3 regions of the Blautia sp. HCP28S3_G10 genome follow, and region 2 is predicted to be linked to each of the others. Evidence: predicted binding sites of a transcription regulator. Region 2 holds the regulator's gene; each other region holds the start of a gene.
The links. The regulator NrdR, encoded in region 2, represses ribonucleotide reductase genes. The targets are predictions, from matches to a motif close to CACAANATNTTGTG.
Positions count from the first base shown of each region.

Region 1 (4,571 bases), on a different contig from region 2:
AATCATATCGTGGAGCAGGTATCGCACAGTTCCGACTGGGTAATTATCAGGAGGCCATTGAAAGTCTTAATAATGCTTTTGACAGCGATAAAGCAGGGAAAGCACTCAAAAAAGATATTCTGTCTTATCGTGCAACAGCAGAATTCCAGGCAGGGCTTTATGATGCAGCCATGGCTGACTGTCAGACAATTGCAGAAGACTATTCAATGGATTCAAATACCTGGTATCTTACAGGCTGTGTAGCTCTTGCAATGGATTCCTATGAGGAAGCTTCCAACGATTTTACACAGGCATATTCAGAGGAAGCAAGCTATGAAATGGCAATTCAGATCTACGAGGCATATCTGGAACATGATATGGAGGCCGATGGAACAAGATATCTGGAGGCCGCACTTAAGACAGAACCGAAAACAGCAGAAGATTACTGCGACAGAGGTCAGGTATATTATTACATGGATGACTATGACAATGCAGTAAAAGAACTGACTGAGGCTGTAAGTAAGGACAGCACAGAAGGTATGCTGCTCCTCGGCAGGGTTTATCTGGCTCAGGGCGATACTTCCAATGCAAGAACAATGTATCAGCAGTATACAACTGCTGAGAACAGTGATCCGGCAGAAGGGTATAATGGACTGGCACTCTGCGACATAGCAGATGGTTCTTATGACAGTGCACTTGAAAACATTGCAAGTGGACTCGCAGCGGACACGACATCAGATGAGATGCAGGATCTCTTATTCAATGAGATCGTTGCCTATGAGAAAAAACTGGATTTTGCAACAGCACTTTCAAAAGCCCAGGAATATGTCAATGCGTTTCCGGATGATAAGGCCGCTGCAAAAGAAATGACATTTTTACAGTCACGAACCAGTTAGGAGTATTTATGCAGTTTTATGATTTTAAAGAAGTTGAAGAGCGTGTAATCCTTGTGGGAGTGCAGACAGCTGCAGATGAAGATGTGGAAGCATCTCTTGATGAACTGGAAGAACTGGCGAGGACTGCAGGCGCCGTAACGGTTGGAAAGGTCATTCAGAACAGAGAGGCTGTCCATCCGGGAACTTATATCGGAAAAGGCAAGATTGAAGAAGTTGCCGCACTTATGCATGCAGCAGATGCCAATGGAGTTATCTGCGACGATGAACTTTCACCTGCGCAGCTGAATAATCTGGAGAGGGAGCTGGACTGTAAGGTGATGGACAGAACACTACTCATCCTTGATATTTTTGCAGCGAGGGCAGTCTCAAGCGAAGGTAAGATCCAGGTAGAGCTTGCTCAGCTCAGATATCGTGCCGCAAGACTTGTAGGCCTTAGAGAATCACTGTCCAGACTGGGTGGCGGAATCGGAACAAGAGGACCTGGAGAGAAAAAACTGGAAACAGACAGACGACTGATCCGTACACGTATTTCGGCACTGAAGGCAGAACTTGTGCAGGTGGAAAAACACAGAAACCTGATCAGAAGCAAGCGTGCCAGAGGAAGCCTGAAGACTGCAGCAATCGTAGGCTATACCAATGCTGGCAAATCGACTCTTCTGAACAAGCTTACAGGTGCGGGAATTCTGGCTGAGGATAAGCTGTTTGCAACTCTGGATCCGACAACACGAATGCTGGAACTGAAGGATGGACAGCAGATTCTTCTTACAGATACTGTTGGTTTTATACGCAAACTGCCGCACCATCTGGTTGAGGCATTCAAAAGTACTCTGGAAGAGGCAAAATATGCTGATTATATCATTCATGTGGTAGATACATCTAACCTGCAGGCAGAAATTCAGATGCATACCGTTTATGAAACCCTGAGAGAACTTGGAGCTACAGGAAAAAAAATCATCACACTCCTGAACAAACAGGATAAAGTACCTGAGCTTAAGATTCGTGATCTCAGAGCCGATTATACAGTGAAATGTTCTGCACGTACAGGAGAAGGACTGGAAGAGCTGAAAGATATTCTGGCGAAGCTTCTGGCAGAGGGACAGATTTATCTGGAAGAGCTTTTTGCATATAAAGAAGCCGGCAAAATCCAGCTTATAAGAGAATTTGGAAGTCTTCTTTCTGAAGAATACAGAGAAGACGGAATCTTTGTCAGGGCAAGAGTTCCTGTGGAAATTTTTGCTTCAGTTATGCCTGAATGAGTGCGAAAATGCCGGAAATACGGGAAAAATAAATATATTCAGAGAAACACCATATAGTGCGAGAAGAACATAATGGCACAATATATGGTGTTTTTTGATGTTGACGCACAGGACAGAGTCTGCTACAATAGACCTACAGCGTCTGAACGAAGAATGCAGAGGCATTCTTGAATTGAAAAGCAGACAAGGGAGGAATGAGCACAATGTTTCAGGTTGTAAAACGAGACGGTGAGGTTGCAGACTTTCAGATGTCAAAGATCACAGCCGCTATTGATAAGGCTTTTGACGCAAAAGAAAAAATATACAGCAGGGATATGGTAGACCTTCTTGGACTGCGGGTCACAGCAGATTTTCAGTCTAAGATCCATGACAACAAAGTAACTGTAGAAGATATCCAGGACAGTGTGGAGAATGTTCTGATCCAGGCAGGTTACAGTGATGTTGCAAAAGCATATATTCTCTATCGTAAACAGAGAGAAAAAATCCGTAACATGAAATCTACGATTCTCGACTATAAAGAAATCGTGGACAGTTATGTAAAGGTGGAGGACTGGCGTGTAAAAGAAAACTCAACCGTTACATATTCTGTAGGTGGGCTGATCTTAAGCAATTCCGGTGCTGTAACAGCCAATTACTGGCTGTCTGAGATTTATGACAATGAGATTGCAGATGCGCACAGAAACGCAGATATCCATATTCATGATCTTTCCATGCTGACAGGTTACTGTGCAGGCTGGTCACTGAAACAGCTGATTCAGGAGGGACTTGGCGGAATTGAAGGAAAGATTACTTCAGCACCCGCAAAACATTTAAGTGTTCTCTGCAATCAGATGGTAAATTTCCTGGGTATCATGCAGAATGAATGGGCAGGTGCACAGGCATTTTCTTCTTTTGACACTTATCTCGCACCTTTTGTTAAGGTAGATAACTTAAGCTACAGAGATGTTAAGAAATGTATTGAATCTTTCATCTATGGTGTGAATACACCGAGCCGCTGGGGTACCCAGGCACCATTTTCCAATATTACTCTGGACTGGACAGTCCCGGATGATCTTGCAGAACTTCCGGCTATTGTAGGCGGTAAGGAAATGGATTTCAAGTACAAAGACTGCAAGAAAGAAATGGATATGGTCAACAAGGCATTTATCGAGACCATGATCGAGGGAGATGCCAACGGACGTGGATTTCAGTATCCAATTCCGACTTATTCCATCACAAAGGAATTTGACTGGTCAGATACAGAAAACAATCGTCTTCTTTTTGAAATGACAGCAAAATATGGAACTCCGTATTTCTCAAATTATATCAACAGTGATATGAAACCGAGTGATATCCGAAGCATGTGCTGCCGTCTTCGCCTGGATCTCCGTGAACTCCGCAAAAAGAGCGGTGGATTCTTTGGTTCTGGTGAAAGTACAGGATCTGTTGGTGTTGTTACGATCAATATGCCAAGAATTGCATATCTGTCCAAAACTCCGGAGGAGTTTTACAGAAGACTGGATCGCCTTATGGATATTTCAGCAAGATCTCTTCACATCAAACGTGAAGTTATCACCAAACTTCTGAATGAAGGACTCTATCCATATACGAAGAGATATCTTGGAAGTTTTGATAACCATTTCTCCACGATTGGTTTGGTAGGAATGAACGAAGCTGGTCTTAATGCATGCTGGCTTGGCTGCGATATGAGTGATGAGCGTACCCAGAAATTCACAAAAGAAGTTCTGAAACATATGCGTAACCGTCTTTCTGATTATCAGGAACAGTATCCGGGTGAACTCTTCAACCTTGAAGCAACACCTGCTGAATCCACAGCGTACCGTCTGGCAAAACATGACCGTAAGCGCTGGCCGGATATCCGTACTGCAGGAAGCAAGGGAGACACACCTTACTATACAAACAGCTCTCATCTGCCTGTTGAATTCAGTTCAGATATTTTTGATGCACTCGATATTCAGGATGAACTGCAGACACTGTATACATCAGGAACTGTATTCCATGCATTCCTTGGGGAGAAACTTCCGGACTGGAAAGCAGCGGCCTCACTGGTACGTAAGATTGCAGAGAATTACCGACTTCCTTACTATACAATTTCTCCGACGTATTCAGTCTGCAGGGAGCATGGTTATATAAGCGGAGAGCACTTCACCTGTCCGAAATGTGGAAAGAAAGCTGAAGTCTACAGCCGTATTACCGGATATTACCGTCCTGTACAGAACTGGAATGATGGTAAGACCCAGGAATACAAGAACCGTACACTGTACGACATTACACATTCCACACTTAAAAAAGTTCACACAAGCATGGTTACCATGACTGAGGATGACGTGAAGGTAGAGCCTGTGGAGACGCATAAATACCTCTTTACAACAAGCACCTGCCCGAATTGCCGTATGGCCAAAAAGATGCTTGAGGGAGAGAATCTGGAGGTCATAGATGC
Region 1 is NZ_JBQHUL010000030.1:15,533-20,103, forward strand. Features, by position in the region: gene ACTNB8_RS12050 (tetratricopeptide repeat protein) at 1-875, shown strand, start outside; gene hflX (GTPase HflX) at 884-2,131, shown strand; gene ACTNB8_RS12060 (ribonucleoside triphosphate reductase) at 2,335-4,571, shown strand, end outside.
Region 1: a site for NrdR is predicted at 2,208-2,221, ahead of ACTNB8_RS12060 (ribonucleoside triphosphate reductase). Genes of this name have one in related genera too.

Region 2 (4,571 bases):
CGCTGAAATGCCCGAAAAGTCTGATCTCAAAGAGCAGATGACTGCTGTGCAGGACAGACTTTATGATCTGCAGATGAAGATCAAAGAACACAAACTTCCGGTTCTTGTACTTTTTGAAGGCTGGAGTGCTGCCGGAAAAGGAAGCATCATTGGAAAAGTAATCAAAAACATTGACCCTCGCTTCTTTAAAGTTGCCACAATGTCTGCACCTTCGACCGAAGAAATCCGCCGTCCTTTTCTCTACCGCTACATGAAACAGATTCCTGAAGAAGGCAAATTTACTTTTCTGGATTCCGGCTGGCTTGAACAAACTGCAAAAGGAGTCCTGGAAGGCAGCATGTCAGGCGAGGCTTATGAAAAACGTACAGAAAGTATCCGGCGTTTTGAACGACAGCTTACTGACAATGGATATCTTGTTCTGAAATTTTTCATGGAAATTGACAAAGATGAGCAGAAAAAACGGATGAAAAAACTTCTTGATTCACATGATACCAGCTGGCGTGTATCTGATTTTGACATGTGGCAGCATGAACATTACAAAAAATGCGAAAAAGTTTTTGACCGTTGTCTCAAAGACACCAATCTCCCAACTTCTCCCTGGTATATTATAGATGCGGGGAACAGGAAATGGGCTGAACTCCAGGTTATGGAAACCCTGGTCAATAATATTGATGTTGCCCTGCAGAATCAGAGACACTCTGTCCCGATTCCGCAGAATGTATTTCCACTTGTAAATATGCCCAGACTTTCCGAAATTGAACTCAAAGGTAAAACTGTCGAAGATGAAAAATACAGTCAGGAACTGAAAAAGCTTCAGGTGCACCTTGGTGAACTTCACAATCGTCTTTACCGCGAACGTATTCCGGTGATCATCACTTATGAAGGTTGGGATGCTGCAGGTAAGGGCGGCAATATCAAACGGGTTGCCAGAGCTCTTGATCCCCGTGGCTATGAAGTCCACCCGATTGCAAGCCCTGAGCCACATGAAAAATCCCGTCACTATCTGTGGCGTTTCTGGACAAGACTTCCCAAAGACGGTCATATTGCCATTTTTGACCGCACCTGGTACGGTCGTGTCATGGTCGAACGTCTGGAAGGTTTCTGCAGTGAAAATGACTGGAAGCGTGCGTATAATGAAATAAATGAATTCGAAAAGGAACTCCACGACTGGGGTGCCGTGATCTTAAAATTCTGGGTACAGATAGATAAAGAAACGCAGCTCAAGCGTTTTACAGAACGTCAGAATAATCCGGAAAAACAATGGAAAATCACTAATGAGGACTGGCGTAACCGTGAAAAATGGGATCAGTATGAAACCGCTGTAAATGAAATGCTGAAAAAGACAAGCACTTCTTACGCTCCATGGCATATTCTTGAATCCGTTGATAAAAAATATGCCCGTATCAAAGCACTTAAGATTATCATAAAAGAACTTGAAAAAGTTCTCGAGTGAAATTTACCCCCTGTCAGCGATGTCTGACAGGGGGGGCTTTTATGGTTCCATAAATTTTTTCAGTTCATCCATAAAGGTGCTAACATCCTTAAACTCTCTGTATACAGAAGCAAACCGCACATAGGCAACCGCATCCAGATACTTCAGATGTTCCATGACGATTTCCCCGATATGCGTACTTGAGATCTCATGATCTGCCGCATCAAAAATATCACCCTCAATAGAATCCATCATAGCTTCGATTTTTTCTACCGGGATCGGCCTTTTATAACATGCTCTCAGGATTCCTCCCTGAATCTTGGAGCGGTCGTACTGTTCACGGGTCTGATCTTTCTTGATAACACTGAGTGGAATGTTTTCTACTTTTTCGTAGGTGGTAAAACGTTTCCCACAGGATTCGCACATCCGCCTTCTTCGGATTGAATTGGTATCTTCTACCGGTCTGGAATCAACTACTCTCGTATTATCCTGATTACAAAATGGACATCTCACGTATTTGTCCCCTTTCCCCTTTTTATGTCCAATATTATACTTTATTTTTTCTGGCCATGTCAATAAAAGTACCTGTATATTTCTGCCTTTTTATACATATATTTTGAAAAAAAGAAGTTAACATCATGCGATTATGCGAACTCAGACAAAAAGAGATCATCAACACATGTACCTGCAAAAGCCTGGGCTGCCCCGTTGATTTTGAATTCGACTGTAAAACCGGAAAAATTCAGTCAATGATAGTCCCCATACCCGGCAAATTCTGCTGTTTCTGGGGCAAAGAAAATGAATATATCATTCCATGGAACTGCATTGTACAGATTGGTGATGATATCATTCTTGTTGAACTGAAAGAAGAACACTGCTGCCGTAAAGGCCATAGTTTCTGAGCTGTCAAGGGCTTTTATTTTTTATATTTTTTACGAAAAAGTATATTTTCAATCCTACCTGAGAATCATTTTTAATACTGAGTGACTGAACAGAATGAGATTAGGAGGATACGGCGATGGCTCTGAATAAAGTTGAAATATGTGGAGTAAATACATCAAAACTTCCTGTCCTGAAACCGGAAGAAAAAGAGGAGCTTCTACGCAGAACCAAAGAAGGCGACATGCATGCGCGTGAACTCTATATCAAAGGAAATCTTCGGCTTGTACTGAGCGTGATCAAACGGTTTCAGAACAGCAGTGAAAACGCTGATGATCTATTTCAGATCGGATGCATTGGGCTTATGAAAGCAATTGATAATTTTGACACAACCTTAAATGTAAGATTTTCAACTTATGCAGTACCAATGATCGTTGGCGAAATCCGAAGATATCTCCGGGATAATAACAGCATCCGGGTAAGCCGTTCATTACGGGATATTGCATACAAAGCAATTTATGCCAAAGACAACTATGTAAAGCAGAATCTCCGTGAACCAACTGTAACAGAAATTGCCAGTGAGATCGGAGTTGAAAAAGAAATGATCGTCTATGCCCTGGATGCCATTCAAAGCCCTGTCAGTCTTTTTGAACCCGTATATGCAGAAGGTGGTGATACGCTCTACGTCATGGATCAGATCAGCGACAAGAAAAACCGCGAAGAGCACTGGATCGAAAATATCTCACTGCGTGAAGCTATGAACCGGCTTGGTGCACGGGAGCGAAATATCATAGAAATGCGGTTTTATGAGGGAAAAACTCAGATGGAAGTAGCTGATGAAATTGGTATCTCTCAGGCACAGGTCAGTCGCCTTGAAAAAAATGCCCTGAAATACATGAAAAATTATCTTCGTCCATAAAAGAGGGACAGCCTTTACCGACTGTCCCTTCTGACTTTTTATGATAATTCAAGTTTACCTGTATAAAGCTGATAATAGGTTCCCTTCTGTTTTATAAGATCTTTATGGTCGCCTCTTTCAATGATTTTTCCATGTTCCAGAACAATAATTGCATCACTGTTCCTGATAGTGGAAAGTCTGTGCGCAATAACAAATACTGTACGACCCTTCATCAGATTATCCATGCCCTTCTGTACGATACTCTCTGTACGGGTATCAATGCTTGATGTCGCTTCATCAAGGATCAGTACCGGAGGGTCTGCTACTGCCGCCCTTGCGATCGAGAGCAACTGTCTCTGTCCCTGTGACAGTTCCTCACCGTCACCGCTCAGCATAGTATCATATCCATTCGGAAGCATCTGGATAAATTGATCTGCATGAGCCAGTTTAGCTGCAGCATATACTTCGTCATCTGTTGCATCCAGTTTTCCATAACGGATATTATCCATGATCGTTCCTGTAAACAGATGCGTATCCTGAAGAACAATTCCAAGAGAATGTCTCAGATCATCTTTTCTGATCTTGCTGATATTAATACCATCATAACGGATTTTTCCATCCTGTATATCATAGAAACGGTTGATCAGGTTTGTGATCGTTGTTTTTCCTGCGCCTGTAGAGCCTACAAAAGCAAGTTTCTGGCCTGGTTTTGCATAGAGACTGATATCGTGGAGAATAACTTTGTTGTCATTGTAGCCGAAAGTTACATCTTCAAAACGGACATCACCTTTCAGTTCTGTGTAGGATACAGTTCCATCAGCAGAATGAGGATGCTTCCATGCCCACATACCAGTTCGTTCTTTACATTCGACAATATTGCCGTTTTTATCTTTTCTGGCATTAACAAGAGTTACGTACCCTTCATCATCTTCCGGTTTTTCATCTATCAGGTTGAAGATACGTTCCGCACCTGCCAGTGCCATGACTATAGAGTTAAACTGTTGTGCCACCTGCATAAACGGCTGCGTAAAACTCTTTGTAAACTGAAGATAAGATGCCATAACGCCAAGTGTGATGCTGCCAACGCCTGCTACAGAAAGAACACCTCCGAGAACAGCAGTCAGCACAAACTGAAGATTGCCGATATTTCCAATCACAGGTCCCATCATGTTACCGTATTTATTTGCCTCAGATGCGCTTTCAAAAAGTGCCTCATTCAGAACATCAAATTCTTCTTCAGATTTCTTTTCATGGTTGAATACTTTTACTACTCTCTGTCCATTCATACGCTCTTCCACAAAACCAGTGACATCAGCAAGGGATACCTGCTGACGGACAAAATATCTTCCACTTTTGGCTCCA
Region 2 is NZ_JBQHUL010000016.1:17,280-21,850, forward strand. Features, by position in the region: gene pap (polyphosphate:AMP phosphotransferase) at 1-1,453, shown strand, start outside; gene nrdR (transcriptional regulator NrdR) at 1,493-1,945, opposite strand; gene ACTNB8_RS08185 (YlmC/YmxH family sporulation protein) at 2,071-2,334, shown strand; gene sigG (RNA polymerase sporulation sigma factor SigG) at 2,451-3,230, shown strand; gene ACTNB8_RS08195 (ABC transporter ATP-binding protein) at 3,269-4,571, opposite strand, start outside.

Region 3 (4,571 bases), on a different contig from region 2:
TCTGTATAAAGGCCCTCACCGTGTGCAAAGCCGTATTTCTTAAGCGCATATCTTTTCCATTTGGCGAGAGAATGTACGATTTCTGCATTTTCGCTCTGTCCTTTGATGTCAAAGCTTACAGGGCGCTCCACACCGTTCAGGTTATCATTAAGACCTGAAGACGGGGATACAAATACAGGAGCGGATACACGGAGCAGATTCAGTTTCTGAGCCAGTGTCTGCTGAAAAAAGTCTTTTACTGTTTTAATTGCAACCTGGGTATCATGAAGATTCAAATCTGACTGATAACCGGCAGGAATTTTAATTTGTTCCATGAGATGTCCTCCTAATTTTTAACATGGAATCATTATAGCAAGAAAAATCATCCTTTGCAATTTTTACCTTGTAAGATTTTCAAGGAACATATACAATATTACTTATAAGGGACGCAACTGTTCAGGAGTGAACAGGTGCTTATGGTTTACATAAGGAGGAGAGAAAAATGAGATGTCCATTATGTGACGGCTCGATTGTAAATGGCAGGTGTACCCAGTGTGGAATGCCATATCGTAACGATGAAGTTCTGTATCATCTGAATGAGAGCCGCAGTGACCACTATAAACACGCTTCGACGCAGGCAAAAAAGATTATGAAAAAGCAGCAGTATCCGCAGAACGCAGATACAGTTCCTGGAAGAAATGCTACAAGAGAGATTATTCAGGAGCATCAGAAGAAAGTTCGTCAGGATGCGGTAAAACGTATGACAGGGAGCACCAGACCGGCCCAGCCCAGAGAAGGGAAGAAATATCAGACAACAGAAAAGAAACGCTCCGGCAAAAAGGGAGGCAAGATTCTTGTTGTTGTCATATTGCTGATTTCTATTTTTTCTGGACTGATACCCGGAGTTGTAGAACTCGCAAGGCAGGCATACGATGAATACAGATATTCATCATGGGAAAATACGGATGAAGATCAGGCTGTACAGGATGTATTCGATACAGATGAGGATAATGAATATTTCCGTTCATGGACAGAGGATGACACAGCATATTTCGCTGTTGATCCGGGATATGGAACAATAGAGGTAGGAGAAGACAGCTCGATTGAGCCGGGAATTTATTCGATGTTTGCCTTGGATGATACGGTACTCAAGATCCGTATTGTAAGTGGAAGTACAGAAGAAATCTATGATGTAGAGGGTACAGGGAGTGTCGAAACTGTTGATCTGGAAGACGGTGATGAGATTATTTTCCAGGAATATTCAGAAACAACAGACACGCTCTACCTTGTAAAAGATCTCGAAAATAAATAAAAATAGATAAAAACAGTACAAATATATAAAAGAGTAAATTTACCCTTTTATTTTACATTATGTTGTGCTATACTCTGATATGCAGCACCACATATGGGGCGAAAACAGGGGAGAAAATGCTGCTGGAAACATGGGGGATCAGCGGTAAATAACCTGTAAATGCAGGATTTAGGAGAGTTAAGGTATGATTTATGTAATAAAAAAAGATGGAACAAAAGAAGAATTTAATCCTCAGAAAATAGTTGCGGCCGTAAATAAATCGGCTGCCAGAATTCTCTATACATTTTCCCAGGAAGAAAAGGATTTTATCTGTCAGTTTGCACAGGAGCATGCAGATTCTCTTGGTAAAAACGAGATTCAGATCCAGGAAATGCATAATATCGTAGAGGGGGCACTGGAAAGAGTAAATCCGGCTGTAGCCAAGAGTTACCGTGACTATAGAAACTATAAACTGGATTTTATCCATATGATGGATGACGTCTATACAAAAAGCCAGGCAATCCGTTATATCGGTGACAAAAGTAATGCAAACACAGACAGTGCCCTTGTTGCCACAAAGAGAAGCCTGATCTTTAATGAACTGAATAAGGAACTTTACCGGAAATTTTTCATGAACAGAAATGAATTGCAGGCTTGTAAGGACGGATATATTTATATTCATGACCAGTCAGCACGTCTGGATACCATGAACTGCTGCCTTTTTGATGTGGGAGCAGTGCTTAAGGACGGATTCGAGATGGGAAATGTCTGGTACAATGAACCGAAGACACTTGATACAGCTTTTGACGTAATGGGTGACATTATCCTCAGTACAGCTGCACAGCAGTATGGCGGATTTACAGTGCCGGAGGTTGACAAGATCCTTGGACCTTATGCACGCAAGAGTTATGATAAATATATCCAGGAATTCCTGAAATATGCAGATGAAAGCTGGAGCGGAAGAGAAGAAAAAGCAATCGAGTATGCTCTTGACAAAGTCCGCAGAGACTTTGATCAGGGCTGGCAGGGAATTGAGTACAAGCTGAATACAGTAGGATCTTCACGTGGAGATTATCCGTTTGTGACAGTGACACTGGGACTTGGAACAGGCCAGTTTGAAAAAATGTGTAACATGTCTCTTCTGGAAGTTCATAAAGGCGGACAGGGTAAAGCCGGACATAAGAAACCGGTACTTTTCCCGAAAATCGTATTTCTTTATGATGAAAATCTTCATGGACCGGGTAAATCCTGTGAAGATGTTTTTGAGGCAGGTGTAGACTGTTCTGCAAAAACAATGTATCCAGACTGGCTTTCCCTTACAGGAAAAGGCTATATTGCAAGCATGTACAAGCAGTATGGCAAAGTCATCAGTCCGATGGGGTGCAGGGCATTCTTAAGCCCATGGTATGAAAGAGGCGGAATGTATCCGGCAGATGACCAGGATGTGCCGGTATTTGTAGGAAGATTCAACATTGGTGCAGTCAGCCTTCATCTTCCGATGATCCTTGCAAAGGCAAGAGCAGAGAGCAGAGATTTTTATGAAGTTCTGGATTTCTACCTGCAGATGATAAGAAACCTTCATATCCGTACCTATGAGTATCTTGGACAGATGAGAGCTTCCACAAACCCGCTTGCTTACTGTGAGGGAGGTTTCTACGGCGGACATCTGAAACCAAATGAAAAGATTGGCAAGCTTCTTAAACCTATGACGGCTTCCTTTGGTATTACTGCATTAAATGAGCTCCAGGAACTTTATAACGGCAAGTCTATCCGTGAGGACGGACAGTTTGCACTGGAAGTTCTGAAATATATCAATGATAAGGTAAACCAGTTCAAACAGGAAGACGGATATCTTTATGCGATTTACGGAACACCGGCAGAAAGCCTCTGTGGTCTTCAGGTAGAACAGTTCCGCAAGATGTATGGTATTGTTGAAGGTGTTTCCGACAGGCCGTATGTAAGCAACAGCTTCCACTGCCATGTTACAGAAGATGTTACCCCGATTGAAAAACAGGATCTGGAGGGACGTTTCTGGGAACTCTGCAACGGTGGTAAGATCCAGTATGTAAGATATCCTATTGGCTACAATAAAGAAGCAATCCGTACCCTGATCCGCAGGGCAATGAAACTTGGATACTATGAAGGTGTAAATCTTTCTCTTGCCTACTGTGATGACTGTGGACATGAAGAGCTTGAGATGGACGTATGTCCGGTATGTGGTTCCAAGAACCTGACAAAGATCGACCGTATGAACGGATATCTGTCATATAGCCGTGTTCATGGAGATACACGTCTGAACGAGGCAAAGATGGCCGAGATAGCAGAACGAAAATCTATGTAAATACTAGTACAGGTATTATATAAACAATAAAAGACTGTCAGCATATCCTGCGAAGGTGCAGGAAGTGCCGGCAGTCTTTTCGATTTCTTGTACATAAAAAATGCTCAGTTTATAATGTCTTTCTGCTTATTTCTTTTTCGGCGGTACAGGTGGAAGGTCACAGTAGTAGGCAATGCCCAGAGGTGTGACCAGAAGTGGGTGTACAGGCCTGTATACAGGCAGTTTAAGCCGTTTCTCAAAGACATCGGTAAATTCCCGGAAGCTGGCAGAACCACCTACTACATATACAGCAGGCACTTCATAGCCCTGGAGAAATTTTTCTGTGATGGTGGCCATTTTTTCAATGACAGCTTTGATGACAGGAAAAATCTCTTCTTCTTTTTCGGGAGTGGTTTTGAGGATTTCTGCTTCCTCATAGGGGATTCTGTAGTGCCCGGCTACAGTCATGGTCATATGGCTGCCACCGGTGGCCTCATCATCTGTGTAGATGACCTTGCCGTCTTTCAGTATACTGATACCTGTAGTACCGCCGCCCACGTCTACGACAGCAGCGTCTGTGATCTTCAGTACAGCGGCTGCAGCAGTAGGTTCATCTACGATATTGCATACTTCAAATCCGGCACCTTCCAGTACATAGCCGATGCTTTTGACGCTTCCTTCGGAAACTCCGGGAGGGATAGCAGCTGCAGCGTATGGGAGTTCTGTGCCAAGTTTTTCTTCCAGTTCCGTCTTGAGTTGTGTAACCAGCTGAACAGACTCATAATAGTTTACGATCACGCCGTCCTGAATGGCATGAGAAGGGGCTGAAACACCGGCAATGGGACGGTTATTGGTATCCACAACAGCAAGTACAGTATTAGCTGTACCAAGGTCTACACCGACTTTCAGGCGTCCCCGGAATTTTTTGCATTCTCCTGATTCAACAAGTTGGGCAAAATTGGACAGGATTCTGTTTTTTAT
Region 3 is NZ_JBQHUL010000007.1:23,677-28,247, forward strand. Features, by position in the region: gene asnA (aspartate--ammonia ligase) at 1-314, opposite strand, end outside; gene ACTNB8_RS04855 (hypothetical protein) at 482-1,291, shown strand; gene nrdD (anaerobic ribonucleoside-triphosphate reductase) at 1,476-3,611, shown strand; gene eutJ (ethanolamine utilization protein EutJ) at 3,738-4,571, opposite strand, start outside.
Region 3: a site for NrdR is predicted at 1,345-1,358, ahead of nrdD (anaerobic ribonucleoside-triphosphate reductase). Genes of this name have one in related genera too.